2 regions of the Weizmannia sp. FSL K6-3076 genome follow, and region 2 is predicted to be linked to the other one. Evidence: riboswitches for the same ligand, from Rfam matches in the RefSeq annotation. Region 2 holds a riboswitch; the other holds the start of a gene.
What was found. A riboswitch is a leader RNA that binds a small molecule or an ion and turns the genes downstream of it on or off. The one in region 2 is predicted to bind FMN.
Positions count from the first base shown of each region.

Region 1 (7,174 bases), 1.7 Mb from region 2:
CTTATGGACTATGCGGCCCTTTTATTCAAAAGGGCAAGGAGCAATGGTTCATGCATTCATTACTCACAAGTCGTAAGTATACCATATCCCGCAGGCAAAATCAATTGTCTTAAGACTCCATCCCGCTTTTTGCTATCGCTGACATCCCTATTTTATCAAACATACGTTCCTTTCGCAAGGGCTTTTTTATAAAACGGACTTAAGTTTTTACATCAAAAGCAATAACACCCTTTTCAAATTTATGCTTCTATTTTCCGGATGACATTCGCCATTTCGATCGCGCTCACTGCCGCATCCCAGCCTTTATTGCCTGCTTTCGTCCCGGCTCGCTCAATCGCCTGTTCAATCGTGTCGGTTGTCAGAATCCCGAAAATGACAGGTGTTTCTGTAGAAAGGCTTGCATGGGCGACTCCTTTTGCCGCTTCTGCACTTACATATTCAAAATGCGGGGTCGCGCCGCGGATCACCGCGCCAAGTGCCAATACGGCATCATATTTGTCCGTTTCTGCCATTTTTTTTGCCGCCAGCGGGATTTCAAACGCGCCCGGTACCCAGGCAAGATCAATTGCTTCTTCTTTAACGCCATGCCTTAATAATGCATCCTTTGCCCCGCTTACAAGCCTTGTTGTAATGAATTCATTAAAGCGGGCAGCAACCATGCCGATTTTTAAGCCGGTTCCAACCAGATTGCCTTCAAATACTTGTCCCATTTGATCTCCTCCTATATATGCAGCAAATGCCCCATTTTTTCCGCTTTCGTACGCAAATATCCTTCATTTTCACGGACAGGTGCGATTTCAACCGGCACTCTTTCCGCAATTCGGATACCGTAACGCGTTAATGCCTCCACTTTATCAGGATTGTTTGTTAAAAGCCGGACTTGTGTTGCCCCGAGATCTTTTAAAATTTGCGCAGCGATGCAGTAGTCGCGCATATCTGCCGGAAATCCAAGCCGTCGGTTGGCCTCCACTGTGTCCAATCCTTTTTCCTGCAGCCGGTAAGCTTTCAATTTATTCAGAAGCCCGATCCCCCGCCCTTCCTGCCGCATATAAACGAGGACACCGCGCCCTTCTTTTTCAATCCGCGCTAGGCTCCGGGCAAGCTGCGGGCCGCAGTCGCAACGGAGGGAACCGAAGCAATCACCGGTCAGGCATTCGGAATGGATCCTTGCCAGCACCGGCTCTTCGCTGTTGACTTCCCCTTTTATAAGGGCAACATGTTCTCCCCCTGACAGCAAATCTTTGTAGCCGGCAGCCCGGAACGTGCCGTAACGCGTCGGCAGCGTGATTTCCGCTTCTTTTTGAATCAGTTTCTCATGTTTTTTTCTGTACTCGATTAACGATTGGATCGTCACCAGTTTGATGCCAAATTTTTTGGCCATTTCCTCCAGTTGAGGGAGTCGTGCCATCGTGCCGTCTTCATTCATGATTTCGCATATCACGCCGGCCGGATTTGCGCCTGCCAGTTTTGCCAGGTCAACGGCTGCTTCCGTATGGCCGGACCGTTCCAGGACGCCGCCTGCTTTGGCCACTAACGGGAAAATATGCCCCGGCCGGTGAAAGTCTTCGGCTTTTACCGCGTCTTCTGCCAGGTGCCGGACCGTTTTGGCACGTTCAAATGCGCTGATGCCGGTCCGGGTGGCAGCATGGTCAATGCTCACGGTGAAGGCCGTTTCATGGCTGTCGGTATTTTGCCGTGCCATCGGGTAAAGATCGAGCTGCCGTGCTTTTTCCGCCGTAATCGGTGCACAGATGAGCCCGCGTCCTGCTTTGGCCATCAAATTGATCATTTCCGGTGTCGCTTTTTCCGCAAGGCCGATAAAATCACCTTCGTTTTCCCTATTTTCATCATCGACGGCAATCACGACTTTTCCGGCCTTTAAGTCTTCTACTGCTTCTTCAATGGTATGAAACAAGTTTTTCACCCCTTTGTTTACATAAAACCTTGGTCTTTTAAGAGCGCCATCATGCCGCTCTCTTTTTCCGCCCGTTCTCCGTTCCTGAACAGCCCTGCCATATACTTGGCCAAAATATCGCATTCAATATTCACGGCATCGCCAATCTTTTTTTCCGGCAATATCGTATGCTGCTGCGTATGCGGCACCAATGAAACGGTTAATTGCCCGTCCGCAGCCCCGAACACAGTCAGGGAGGTGCCGTCGAGTGCAACCGAGCCTTTTGGGATCAGAAAGGCGGACAGGGAGGAGGGAACAGAAATCGTGATATAAACGGCATTTTCCATCCTTTGTTTCAAACAGACCGTGCCCGTGCCATCAACATGCCCTGTGACAAAATGCCCGCCGAACCGCCCGCCTGCAGCCATTGCCCGTTCAAGGTTGACCTTGCTGCCGATGTTCAGCCCGGCCAATGCCGTGCTGAAAAATGTTTCAGGCATGACATCAGCCGTAAATGCATTTGGCGTATAGGATGTGACGGTTAAGCAAACACCGTTCACTGCAATGCTGTCGCCAAGCCGTACATCTTGGAGAACCGTCCTGGCCTGTACGGCAAGCTTAAGGGAGCGGGGGCCTCTTTCCACACGTTTCAATATGCCGATTTCTTCAATAATCCCTGTAAACATGCGCCGGCACCTCCTTTTGGACGGCAGCCGTGATTTTTAAATCAGGCCCGATCTGTTCCACTTTTTCAAACCGGAGCGGCAAAGCATCGGCCACCTTGCCAAACCCGTGTCCACCGAAAGGGGACGGCGCGTTTTTCCCGCCGATCACTTTCGGGGCAATGTAAAAAATATACTGCTGCACTGCGCCTTCTTTTAAAAATGAGCCGTTTACTGCCGCGCCGCCTTCGACGAGTAAAGTCATGATGCCTTTTTCCCCGAGCGCTGCTAACACGTCACGGATCAAGAGGCGGGCATGCGGCATGCGGACCACTTCGACATCAAGCTGCTTCAGACATTGTTCTTTTTCTTTTGGTGCATCGCTTCCGCAAAAAATAATGGTTGGCGCATCGCCGTTTAGCACTTTCGCTTCCGGCGGGATGCGCAAATGGGTGTCTAATACAATGCGAATAGGATTTTTCCCGGAATGGGGCAAACGTGTGGTGAGAAGGGGGTTATCATGGAGAACGGTTTGTATGCCGACAAGTATTGCATCATGCCTGCTTCTTAACCGGCGGGCATCACGCCTTGCTTCTTCACTTGTGATCCATTTGCTGTCACGGGTTTCAGATGCAATTTTTCCGTCTGCCGTCATGGCGGTTTTGACAGTGACAAACGGTGTTTTCGTTTGAATAAAGTGGAAAAAAGGGCGGTACAACTTTTCCGCTTGTTCCTTCAATATCCCGGTTTCCACTTTTACTCCGGCTTGCCTGAGCTTTTCTATTCCTTTGCCTGCGACAAGCGGATTGGGGTCCAATGCAGCGATATATACTGTTTTGATGCCTTTTTCAATTAAAAAATCTGCGCACGGCGGCGTCTTTCCGTAATGGGCACACGGCTCGAGCGTCACAAAAACTTCAGCACCCTCTGCAAGCGGCCCGGCCTGTTCCACCGCAAGCCTTTCCGCATGTTTTTCTCCCGCCTTTAAGTGGGCCGCCATCCCGGCGATCGTGCCGTTTTTCACGACGACACTTCCAACCGGGGGATTCGGGGAAGTCTGCCCGGCCACACTTTCGGCCAAATGGAGTGCAAGCTGCATATAATCTTCTTTTTGCAATCCTTTCATGCCTCCTGTATGCAATTTCCGCCAACATATACCCGTGAAAACAAAAAACCCGCACGAAGATGTGCGGGGCAAAACGGCATCATGAAATACACGTTCCAATGAAACGTTTGATCCTTCTCCCATCCAGACTGTCACTGTCGGCTTTGGAATTTCACCAAATCCACCGCATTCCGGAGAATACGGGTCACGGGCTTTGAGTTTCCTCATCACCGCCGGTCGGGAATTGCACCCTGCCCCGAAGGAAAATATTCGACTGATACCTATTTTAACGGATGATTTGAATTTTTTCAATACAATTTGAATATTCGTCCAAAAGTCCTGTTATACATTAAACCTGAAATGCATGACATCGCCGTCCTGGACAACGTAGTCTTTTCCTTCCAGGCGCACTTTTCCGGCTTCTCTTGCTGCTGCCACGCTGCCATATTTGATTAAATCTTCATACGACACCGTTTCAGCCCGGATAAACCCTTTTTCAAAATCGGAGTGAATAATGCCTGCGCATTGCGGGGCTTTCATGCCTTTTTTGAATGTCCACGCGCGGACTTCCGGTTCCCCAGCCGTAAAATAAGTCGCAAGGCCAAGCAGGCTGTAAGCAGCTTTAATCAGCTGGTCAAGTCCGGATTCCTGGATGCCGAGTTCGGTTAAAAACATCTTTTTCTCATCGTCATCCAGTTCGGCAATTTCTTCTTCAATGCGGGCACAGATGACAATCACTTCCGCGCCTTCCTGTTTGGCATATTCACGCACCTTCCCGACATACGGGTTTGCAGACGGATCCTGAATGTCATCTTCCCCGACATTGGCCACATACAAAACCGGCTTGCTTGTTAAAAGCTGGAACCCTTTGACGATTTTTTGCTGGTCTTCGGTCAGTTCCACCGCCCGTGCCGGTTTTTCCGCTTCAAAAGCCGCCTTTAATTTGGTCAGCACTTCATATTCGGCAACGGCTTCTTTATCCTTCTGTTTTGCGATTTTCTCTACACGCCCGATCCGCTTGTCCACCGTTTCAAGATCGGCCAGGATCAATTCAAGATTGATCGTTTCGATATCATCAATCGGATCGACTTTCCCGGAAACATGTGTAATGTTCTCGTCCTCAAAACAACGAACGACATGGCAGATTGCATCCACCTGGCGGATATGGGAAAGAAACTTATTCCCGAGCCCTTCCCCTTTGCTCGCGCCTTTGACGATCCCGGCAATATCAGTAAATTCAAAAGTGGTCGGGACCGTTTTTTTCGGATGGTACAGTTCTGTTAATTTTTCCAGCCGTTCGTCCGGCACTTCCACCATGCCGACATTCGGGTCAATTGTACAAAACGGATAGTTCGCAGATTCGGCCCCGGCTTTTGTAATCGCATTAAATAAAGTCGATTTTCCGACATTCGGCAAACCGACAATTCCGGCTGTTAACGCCATTTTATGTCCACTCCTTCAAACATTCTCGTATCTTTCAAGTTTTTCCCGGCTGTATCAAAAACCCCGGGGTGCTGCCGGATGCGCCCGGTTAACGACTTCGTTTGCCGGCCTTATTTTAACCGCACCCCGGCTCCCAAAAAAAGACACCCGTAAAAGGGCTATTGTTCTTCGTGCTTAACGAGGATTTTTTTCAGTTTGCGGGCAAATTCCCTGCGTGGCAGCAGCACGCTGTGTCCGCATCCTTCACATTTAATGCGGATATCCGCCCCCATCCGGATGATTTTCCAGCGGTTTGTGCCGCACGGATGCTGCTTTTTCATTTCCACAATATCATACAACCCGAAATTTTTATCTTCCATGTTCATCCCCCTTTAGAAATTGGCCGGCCAATGCCTCTTCTTTCTCAGTACGGGAATAAGTCACCATTTTCGGATAAGGTGCATGGATGCGATTTTCGTCCAATGCTTTTTTAATTTCTTTTTTCAGCACTCTCGCAATATACCAGTGTGCCATCGGGAGGGTTTCCGCTACCACCCTGAGTGTAACATCCGTGGTGCCGAGCTGCTGGACGCCCAACAGTTCAGGCTCTGACACGACCTCTTCGTGCTGTCCGGCAAATGACACCAGTATTTCCTGAATGGCCGCTTCCGCTTTGTCAATATCCTCTTCGTACGGAATACGGACATCTACAACGGCGACGCTGTTATGAATGGACAAATTGGTGACTTCGGAAATATTGCCGTTCGGAATGATGTATAATTCGCCGGTCCAGTTTTTGATTTTTGTTGTCCTGAGCCCGATTTCTTCCACAACGCCTTCGTATTTCCCGACCTGCACCGTATCACCGACCGAAAACTGGTCTTCAAAGATAATAAAGAATCCGGAAATAACGTCTTTTACAAGGCTTTGCGCCCCGAACCCGACAGCCAGCCCGACAATTCCGGCACCGGCCAGAAGCCCCTGGACATTGATGCCGAGAATGGACAAAATCGTGACAATGGCAACAAACCAGACGAGATAGGTCAGTGTGTTCACCATCAGCCGCAACAACGTGGCCTCGCGCCGCTCTGAAAACCGGAGAGGGGCTTTGGCACGGACTGCAAAAATTTTGCCAATCGCCTTTTTGCCGAATTTAATGACAAGCGATGCGACAAGCATCACCACAATGATCTTCAGCACTGTCTCCCCGATTCCGATCCATGTATCTTCATTTAACCACTTGGATGTGAGGTGTTTGAGATATGTCTCAAAATGGCCCATATTCCACCAACCTTCATTTCTTTTAACGTTATTGTAACAAAAAAACCGCGCTTGCTCGACAACCGGCTCCGCTTTTCAAAAATTACCTTTTTGATTGGCGGCTGAATCAAGTGTAAAACTGCCGGTTGCGGGTATCAAAAAAGAGATATGTTAAATGTATAGATTTTTTTGATTTTCCGTATACTGGTACTATTACAAAGAGGGAGTGGCTGATATGAATCTGAGAAAAGGACAATTGGAATTCAGCGGCAATCGTATCAAGGTATTTCATGATGATGTTCTGGCAAAAGAAATTATATCCAATCATATTTTATCAGCACTTCCGAAAAGTACAAACAGGGAATTGGTGGTGGTCTGCATCGGCACCGACCGTTCCACCGGGGACTCGCTCGGGCCTTTAACGGGCACTTTTTTGGAAGAAACAGGTCTGTCCTGCTTCAACGTATACGGAACGCTCGATAAGCCGGTTCATGCTTTAAACCTTGAAGAAAATATGGAAAGGATTTATCAAAAGCACCACGACCCCTTCGTCATTGCCGTCGATGCCTGCCTTGGAAAAATGAAGAGCGTCGGCATGATCCAAATCGGCGACGGTCCGGTGAAACCGGGGGCGGGTGTAAAGAAAGATTTGCCTCCTGTTGGCGACATCCACATTACAGGAATTGTGAACATCAGCGGTTTTATGGAGTTTACCGTCCTTCAGAATACCCGTTTAAATCTTGTTCTGAAAATGGCAAAACTAATCGCTGCAGGCATCAGCCGTGCCAATCTGCATCTTCAATATCAAAACGCCATGATTTCCATGAACAG
Region 1 is NZ_JBBOWU010000001.1:3,482,749-3,489,922, forward strand. It holds gene ribH (6,7-dimethyl-8-ribityllumazine synthase) at 240-710, opposite strand; gene NSS95_RS16480 (bifunctional 3,4-dihydroxy-2-butanone-4-phosphate synthase/GTP cyclohydrolase II) at 722-1,915, opposite strand; gene NSS95_RS16485 (riboflavin synthase) at 1,933-2,580, opposite strand; gene ribD (bifunctional diaminohydroxyphosphoribosylaminopyrimidine deaminase/5-amino-6-(5-phosphoribosylamino)uracil reductase RibD) at 2,561-3,673, opposite strand; FMN riboswitch at 3,790-3,929, opposite strand; gene ychF (redox-regulated ATPase YchF) at 4,004-5,104, opposite strand; gene NSS95_RS16500 (DUF951 domain-containing protein) at 5,263-5,463, opposite strand; gene NSS95_RS16505 (mechanosensitive ion channel family protein) at 5,453-6,364, opposite strand; gene yyaC (spore protease YyaC) at 6,579-7,174, shown strand, end outside.
Region 1: it holds a riboswitch for FMN, as region 2 does, so the genes downstream of both, ribD (bifunctional diaminohydroxyphosphoribosylaminopyrimidine deaminase/5-amino-6-(5-phosphoribosylamino)uracil reductase RibD) here and NSS95_RS08325 (ECF transporter S component) in region 2, are expected to answer to the same signal.

Region 2 (7,174 bases):
TTCCTCAGCCGCCTTTTTGCTTGAAAAATAGATGATGCCGGGCTTCTGCAAGTTTTTCGCATAGGCAACTAGTTTTTCCTCTTTTTCGCGGTATGAAGGAATCCGGTCTATTTTAATGGCGATATTGGGCCTGTTGACAGAATAAATAAACCGGTTTGGGTCTTTTAAGCCAAGATACTTGCAAATATCGTCCCTCACCTGTTCTGTTGCTGTGGCGGTCAGAGCTAGGGTAAGCGGTGTGCCCAATTGTTTCCGGACTTCGCCAAGGTTTAAGTATTCCGGCCTGAAATCATGACCCCACTGGGAAATACAATGCGCTTCATCGACTGCAAAGAGCGCAGTCCGGATGGTTTTTAATTTTCCGAGGACATGGCGGTTGTGCAGCATCTCCGGCGAGACAAAGATGAATTTGAAAGCGCCCAGATGCGCAAGGGCCGCTTCCCGCTCCGGACCGGTTAAAAACGAATTTAACGCAACCACACTTTTTTCGCCGCGCATTTTCATCTGCTCTGTCTGGTCCTGCATGAGCGATAAAAGCGGAGAAACAATGATGCAGGATCCGTCCAGCAAATAGGCAGGCAACTGGTAGCATAAAGATTTTCCGGTACCGGTCGCAAGCATCGCCAGTGTATCTTTACCGTCCAGCAGTGAACGGATGACTTCTTCCTGCCCTGGCCGGAATGCGCTGAACCCGAACTTACTTTTCAAAAAGCTTAAAAGATCCACTGCGGCCCATCCTTTCTGCCAATACAAGGCGAATATGGAAATACGGGATGTCCCCTACTTTTTCTTTAATCGGTTTTAATTTCTTTGTATTTAAATCAGCGGCTGCCCGGATGATCTTTTGTTCTTCATCCTTTGGCACATACCGGTTCAGCGGAAAATCCGGGACCGTTAACGCGATTTCAATCAAATGGTCTTCAATCGTGCTTTGTTTTAACCCTCTCAGCGTGCTGATTTCCGCAATCGTTTTCCCTTGCTTCAAGAAGCCAAATGTCACCGCGGCAGACCGGGTCAGTGGCAAGGCCTTTTGCACATCGTGAAGCATTTGGTATAAATACCGGAATGTTTCAGGATCTCCGAGGATGCGCCGGACGATAAAATGAAGCAAATGCAAAAACCGGTACCAGTACTCTACAGGATCAAGGTGCAGGGCGGAGGCAGCCTGCGTGATCGTATATCCGATCCGGCCCGCACCCGTCAACCGAAGGACAAAAATTTCAGGCTTTTCCGGCGGGCTGCCGGAAAACAGACGGTAAAATTCACGGTACAAATGCTCCGCTAACGCAATCCTGCTTTTTGCATGCTGTTTCAGCCAGTTTTTTGCCCAAGCCTGAAGAGCCGGGTCCCTTTGAACCGGATAATATACTTTATTTCCATACACTAAGTTGGATACGGCCTGGGTAATGAGATTCAACCTTTTCCAAAACAGATTTGCCGAATCCTGGTATTTCAAGCCGTCCAGGTAAGGAAACCGTTCTTCCATCCTGCCGGTTGCCAAAAGCAGGGCAGCACCTTTTTCTGTGACCACGCAGGCATCCGGGCCGCTTTTTTGCAGCAACCCGGCTTTTAATAGGGCCTCTACTTCGCGTGTGAAAGCCTCACGGGAAATAAATGGAAACGTTTGAAAGAGCCTGCCAATCTTGAAAAAATGGGAATCCTGGATCGTCTGTGCTGATTTTTTGCCGTTTAATAGATGAAAAACAGCATAAGGGGTGCGTTCTCCATTCAGGTTGCTGAAGCAATCCAGCAATACAGCCTGTAAAAAAGGCATCTGAATCCTCTCCTGTTCTTTAGCTGAAAAAAGGGGGAAGTGCAAGGAAAAATCGGGGGTTGGTTCTATTTTAACATGGAAACAGGCGATTTGTTTACCATTTTTTTCATTGATTCGACAGGTTTCACGAACTCCGCCAGCCCGCTATTGAAATAAGAAAAAAAGAGTTTTAAAATGAAGGAGAAACACCGGCATGCCTTCGTGCACATGACGAGGCTGCCTGTTTTTCTTTTCTGCCATGATTGAACAACGAGGAGGAATCAAAATGGCAAAGTTTACAATCGTGGACAAAGATACATGCATCGCTTGCGGCGCTTGTTCCGCCAGCGCTCCTGATATTTTCGACTATGACGATGAAGGGCTTTCTTTCGTGATTTTGGATGATAATAAAGGCACTGCGGAAGTCCCGGAAATATTGGAAGATGACCTGATGGATGCCTTTGAAGGATGCCCGACAGAATCGATTAAAGTTTCCGACAAGCCTTTTGATGGCGATCCGTTAAAATACGAATGAAAAAAGCAGGCCGTTTGAGCCTGCTTTTTTTCATATTCTTTTCCCCCCAATGGCGGATGCTTTGTCAATCCAATTTTTCATTTTTGTAAACATGAGCATAAACAAAGCCGTCACGATGAGGCCTTTCACAAGATTAAAAGGCAGCACGCCCGCCACAATATACGCTTTTACATTCCCGACCGAAAAGTTCATGAAGTACAGATAAGCCGGTAAAATGACGAAATAATTTAAAATGCTCATACATACCGACATGGATACCGTGCCAGTGACTAGACCTACAGTCATGCCTTTTTTTGTCCGCATCCGTTTGTAAATGAGATATGTCGGCAGGACGAACAGCATCCCTGCAAAAAAGTTTGCCACATTCCCGATCGGTACCCCTGCTTCACTGCCGAGTGATAAATAATTCAGGATATTTTTGATTAGTTCCGCTACAACAGAAGCCATCGGCCCGTAAAGAAGGGCTGCCACCAATACCGGAATGTCGCTGAAGTCCACTGTTAAAAACGATGGAAAAGGCGGAACCGGAAATTTAATAAACATCAGCATAAAAGCCAGAGCACTGAGCAACGCGACCGCAACGAATTGCTTTACATCCCATTTCTTCATTTAAACTTCCTCTCTCCTTGTGACCGATTTATCATCAAAGGAAGAAAGGTGCCGCGGACCAAAATGAAAAGCCCCTGACAAAATGTCGGGGGCTTTGTAATAGGCGAGTCCAAATAAGCGTTTAATACGTCATTAAACACTGGCAACCTTTATCTTCTCCCATCCAGACTATACTGTCGGTTTTGGAATTTCACCAAATCCTGCCGGAAATCCGGCTCGCGGACTGAAAGGCAACTGCCTTATCACCGCCGGTCGGGAATCTCACCCAGCCCCGAAGATAAATCGTATGAAATTTTGATTACAAGCTTATTATACATGCCGGCTGCCATTTTGTGAAGCATTCCGCATCACTTTCATTCATTTTTTATTTTCAGCACCTGGCCGGCCATAATTCGGTCCGACCGCAATTTGTTCCAGCTTTTCAGCCTTCCCACGCTCGTATGAAAATGGAGGGCAATGTTCCAGAGCGTGTCGCCTTTTTTCACAGTGTAAGCTGCAGGCTGAGGGACGGTGGAAGCAGCAAAAACCCCGTAAGGATCATGGGTCTTGGCGGAAACCGTCTGGCCCGGCGCGCCTGGTCCGAAGATCAAAAACGGGTCAATGGCGTTTTTCTTATCCGGCGTCCATGGCCCGTTATGCACTTCAAAATGAAGATGGATACCAGTTGAATGGCCGGTCGAACCCATATAGCCGACCACCTTTCCTTTTTCAACATGCTGCCCCGCTCTCACTGCCCTTCCGGCAAGATGGGCGTAAACCGTTTCATAACCGGACGGATGGCGGATAAAAACAACATGGCCGTAGGATGCGGACAGATAGGAACGGGTAACGGTACCTTCTTGGGCGCTGAATACTTTTGCGCGGTATCTTCCGGCAATATCAAGCCCTTTATGTGTGCCGTATCTTGTGTTAAATGTGTCGGAGATCGTCCCTGCCGCCGGAAAAATCCAGTCTTTTGTCGCTTCATGGATAACCGACCCGGATGCGGCTACGTCATTTGCCGAACAGGCAAACCCCAGGCATGCAGCTGTCAATGAAACGAAAAGGCATATTTTGATGTATGCCGGCAATTGATCCACCCCATTTTCATTTTTTCAATTCCGTTTCAAGCAAAGCCATCTTCTAAGATGCGCAAAAAACGGGAAAATATACAAAAAAGGCAGACCCGGCGCAGAGGTCAGCCTTTTTTTGGAAGGAAAAATGAAAAGGTGGTCCCTTCCCCTAATTTGCTTTTGACAAAGATCCGGCCACCATGCCCTTCGACAATGTTTTTAGCAATCGCAAGGCCCAGCCCTGTTCCCGATTTGCCGCGCGTCCTTGCTTTATCCGCTTTGTAAAAGCGTTCAAATACAAACGGCAAATCCTCATCCGGTATACCGGATCCGTTGTCTTCGACGTGTACATATACGCCGCCGGGTGCTTCTTCCTCTTTTACTTTGACGTAACCGTTCGAGGAAGTATGCCGGAGGGCGTTATCAATTAAATTCGTCAGCACCTGTTCAATTCTGTCGGCATCGATTTCAAGGGTGAGATCGCTGTCCGAAGTCTCGCAAACGAGGTCGATTCCTTTTTCTTTCGCGATGCCGTTAAATTTATGTGTCACTCTTTCAATGAAACTGTTAAATGAGACCGGCTCCATTCTGAACGAAAAATGCCCCGCTTCCATTCTTGCCAGATCGAGCAGCTCATTGACAAGCCGGCCGATCCTTAGCGTTTCATCGTAAATGATTTTGGCAAATTCTTTCTTTTCTTCTTCACTTGCCGCAATATCATCAATGATCGCTTCGCTGTATCCCTGCAACATGGCAACCGGCGTCCGCAATTCGTGCGAAACGTTTGCGATAAAATCATCGCGCAGCTTGTCCAGCTTCCGTTCTTCCGTCATATCGCGGATAATGGTGACAACGCCGCGGATCCGGGACAAATTATAAAGCGGGCTTGCAATCATAACATAGTACCGACCGTTGATTTCAATTTCATCCGTCTGTTCTTTCTCCGTTTCGACCACTTTCGCAAGCAATGCGGACAACCCTTCAGGAAGCGGGGCGTCTTTTGCAGCCTGGTTATGATACCAGTTTTGAAGAAACATCTCAGCCGGCGGGTTCATGATTAAAATGGCACCGTCCCGGTTAAAGGTCAAAACACCGTCGGCCATGCTGCTTAAAATATTCCGCAGCTGCTCTTTTTCCTGCTTTAAGGCGTCCATATTAAATTTAAGCTGTCGCCCCATCGTATTAAAAGCGGTCGCCAGTTCCCCGATTTCATCACGGGTTAAAATCGGCACCTTTTTGTCAAAACGCCCTTTTGCCACTTCAAAAGCCGCTTCCCGCATTTTATGCAATGGCCCGCCAATCCTTTTTGAAAGGAAGAAAGCAAAGCCGGTCGTTAAAATAATGGCAATGCCTGCACCGAGCAAAATGATTTTTGTCGTTTGCCGCGTCATTTCCTGAAGCACTTCCAATGACTGGTAAACAAATACCGCGCCCGGTTCTTCCCCCTTCACATGAAGCGGGACGGCCGTCACAATCACATGATGGTACTTATTGCGGGAAGACCCGCCAGAAGGGGTTAACTCTTTGCTCACTTTCTTCTTTTCGCTAAACACTTGGGACAGCTGCTTGTCCTTTAAAATCGACGCGTACGGGATCCCTTTGTATGATTTGGAACCGGATGGATAAAAGATATCATTTTTGCGGTAAACGATCATGACTTTCTCGTTTTGGTCCAGAACGCCGAGGGCAATTTCTTTCCCGATCTTTCCGCTTGGGTGCTCCTCCATAATCCTCGAGATTTTTTGCGCCGTATTAGACAAATCCTGCTCAATCTGATTGATATGGTATTCTTCAAAAAACTTGAGCAACAGTACCGTCAGGATGAGCAGAACGCAGGCAACCATCAGTAGAATGGTCATCCACAGTTTCCCGACAACCGTCCGCCAAATTCTCATTCCGGCGCAACCTCAAATTTATACCCGACGCCCCAGACGGTAACGATCATTTTAGCCGCGTTTTCGCTCACTTTATTCAATTTTTCCCGCAAGCGTTTGACATGCGTATCCACCGTACGGAGATCACCGAAAAATTCATAATGCCATACTTCTTTTAAAAGCTGTTCGCGGTCAAACACTTTATCCGGAGATTTGGCGAGAAAATAAAGCAGCTCATACTCTTTCGGGGTCAGATTGACTTCCTTTCCGTCCGCTGTGACGCGGTGAGCATCATTGTCAATGGTAATATGCGGGAAAACGACAATGTCTTTTGCTTTTGTATCCGCGTTTAAGAAACCCGTTTGCAACGACCGGCGAAGCAGGGCTTTCACCCGTAGTACCACTTCGCGCGGGCTGAAAGGTTTTACAATATAATCATCCGCGCCAACTTCAAATCCTTCCACCCTGTTGGCTTCTTCGCCTTTAGCCGTCAGCATGATCACGGGCGTCATTTTCTTTTCGTGCAATTCCTGGCACACTTCAATGCCGTCTTTGCCCGGCATCATAATATCGAGCAAAATGCAGCTGTAGTCTTTTTCAAGCGCCATTTTCAAAGCGGTATCGCCGTCTTCCGCTTCATCTATCGTGTAATTTTCCCTTTCCAAATACATTCGTAACAGGCGCCGGATCCTTTCTTCATCATCAACCACTAAAATTTTTACATCCTCATCCATTGCTATTCCTCCTCAGTCAATATCAGCCGCCTGCTGCGAGCAAGATTCATCCAGCCGGTAAAATCCTTGCGGGCTTCCCGAGGCCATGCAAGCCGCCCGCATCCCCGGGTGGGGCTCCCGGGGATGCGGAGGATTCAAAAGCTTACAAAATCAGGCATACGAATGCAGCCCAGCAATGACAAGATTTACTGCAATCAGGTTAAACAGAATAATGGCAAAGCCAATGACGGCCAGCCAGGCGGATTTTTCACCTTGCCAGCCTTTTGACATGCGCAAATGGAGAAAAGCGGCATAAAACAGCCACGTAACCAGTGCCCACACTTCTTTCGGGTCCCAGCTCCAAAATTTGCTCCAGGCAATTTGTGCCCAGATCATCGCAAAGATTAACGCGCCGAGCGTAAACACCGGAAACCCGATCAATACCGAACGGTAGCCGATCTCATCCATTAAATCCGCATTTATATTTTTGGTGAGCGGTTTTAACAGCGCGCCGATCCGCTTTCTGGCCGCCAACCGGACCAGCACGTAAAGAATGATGCCGCTCAAAACAGACCAGAGCACCGTGTTCAGTTTGACGGCATTGATAAAGGCCGGCACATAAAACCACGGCGTCATTC
Region 2 is NZ_JBBOWU010000001.1:1,776,353-1,783,526, forward strand. It holds gene NSS95_RS08310 (RecQ family ATP-dependent DNA helicase) at 1-726, opposite strand, end outside; gene NSS95_RS08315 (helix-turn-helix domain-containing protein) at 698-1,774, opposite strand; gene NSS95_RS08320 (ferredoxin) at 2,040-2,288, shown strand; gene NSS95_RS08325 (ECF transporter S component) at 2,319-2,897, opposite strand; FMN riboswitch at 3,045-3,180, opposite strand; gene NSS95_RS08330 (peptidoglycan DD-metalloendopeptidase family protein) at 3,251-3,967, opposite strand; gene NSS95_RS08335 (ATP-binding protein) at 4,075-5,844, opposite strand; gene NSS95_RS08340 (response regulator transcription factor) at 5,841-6,557, opposite strand; gene ccsB (c-type cytochrome biogenesis protein CcsB) at 6,708-7,174, opposite strand, start outside.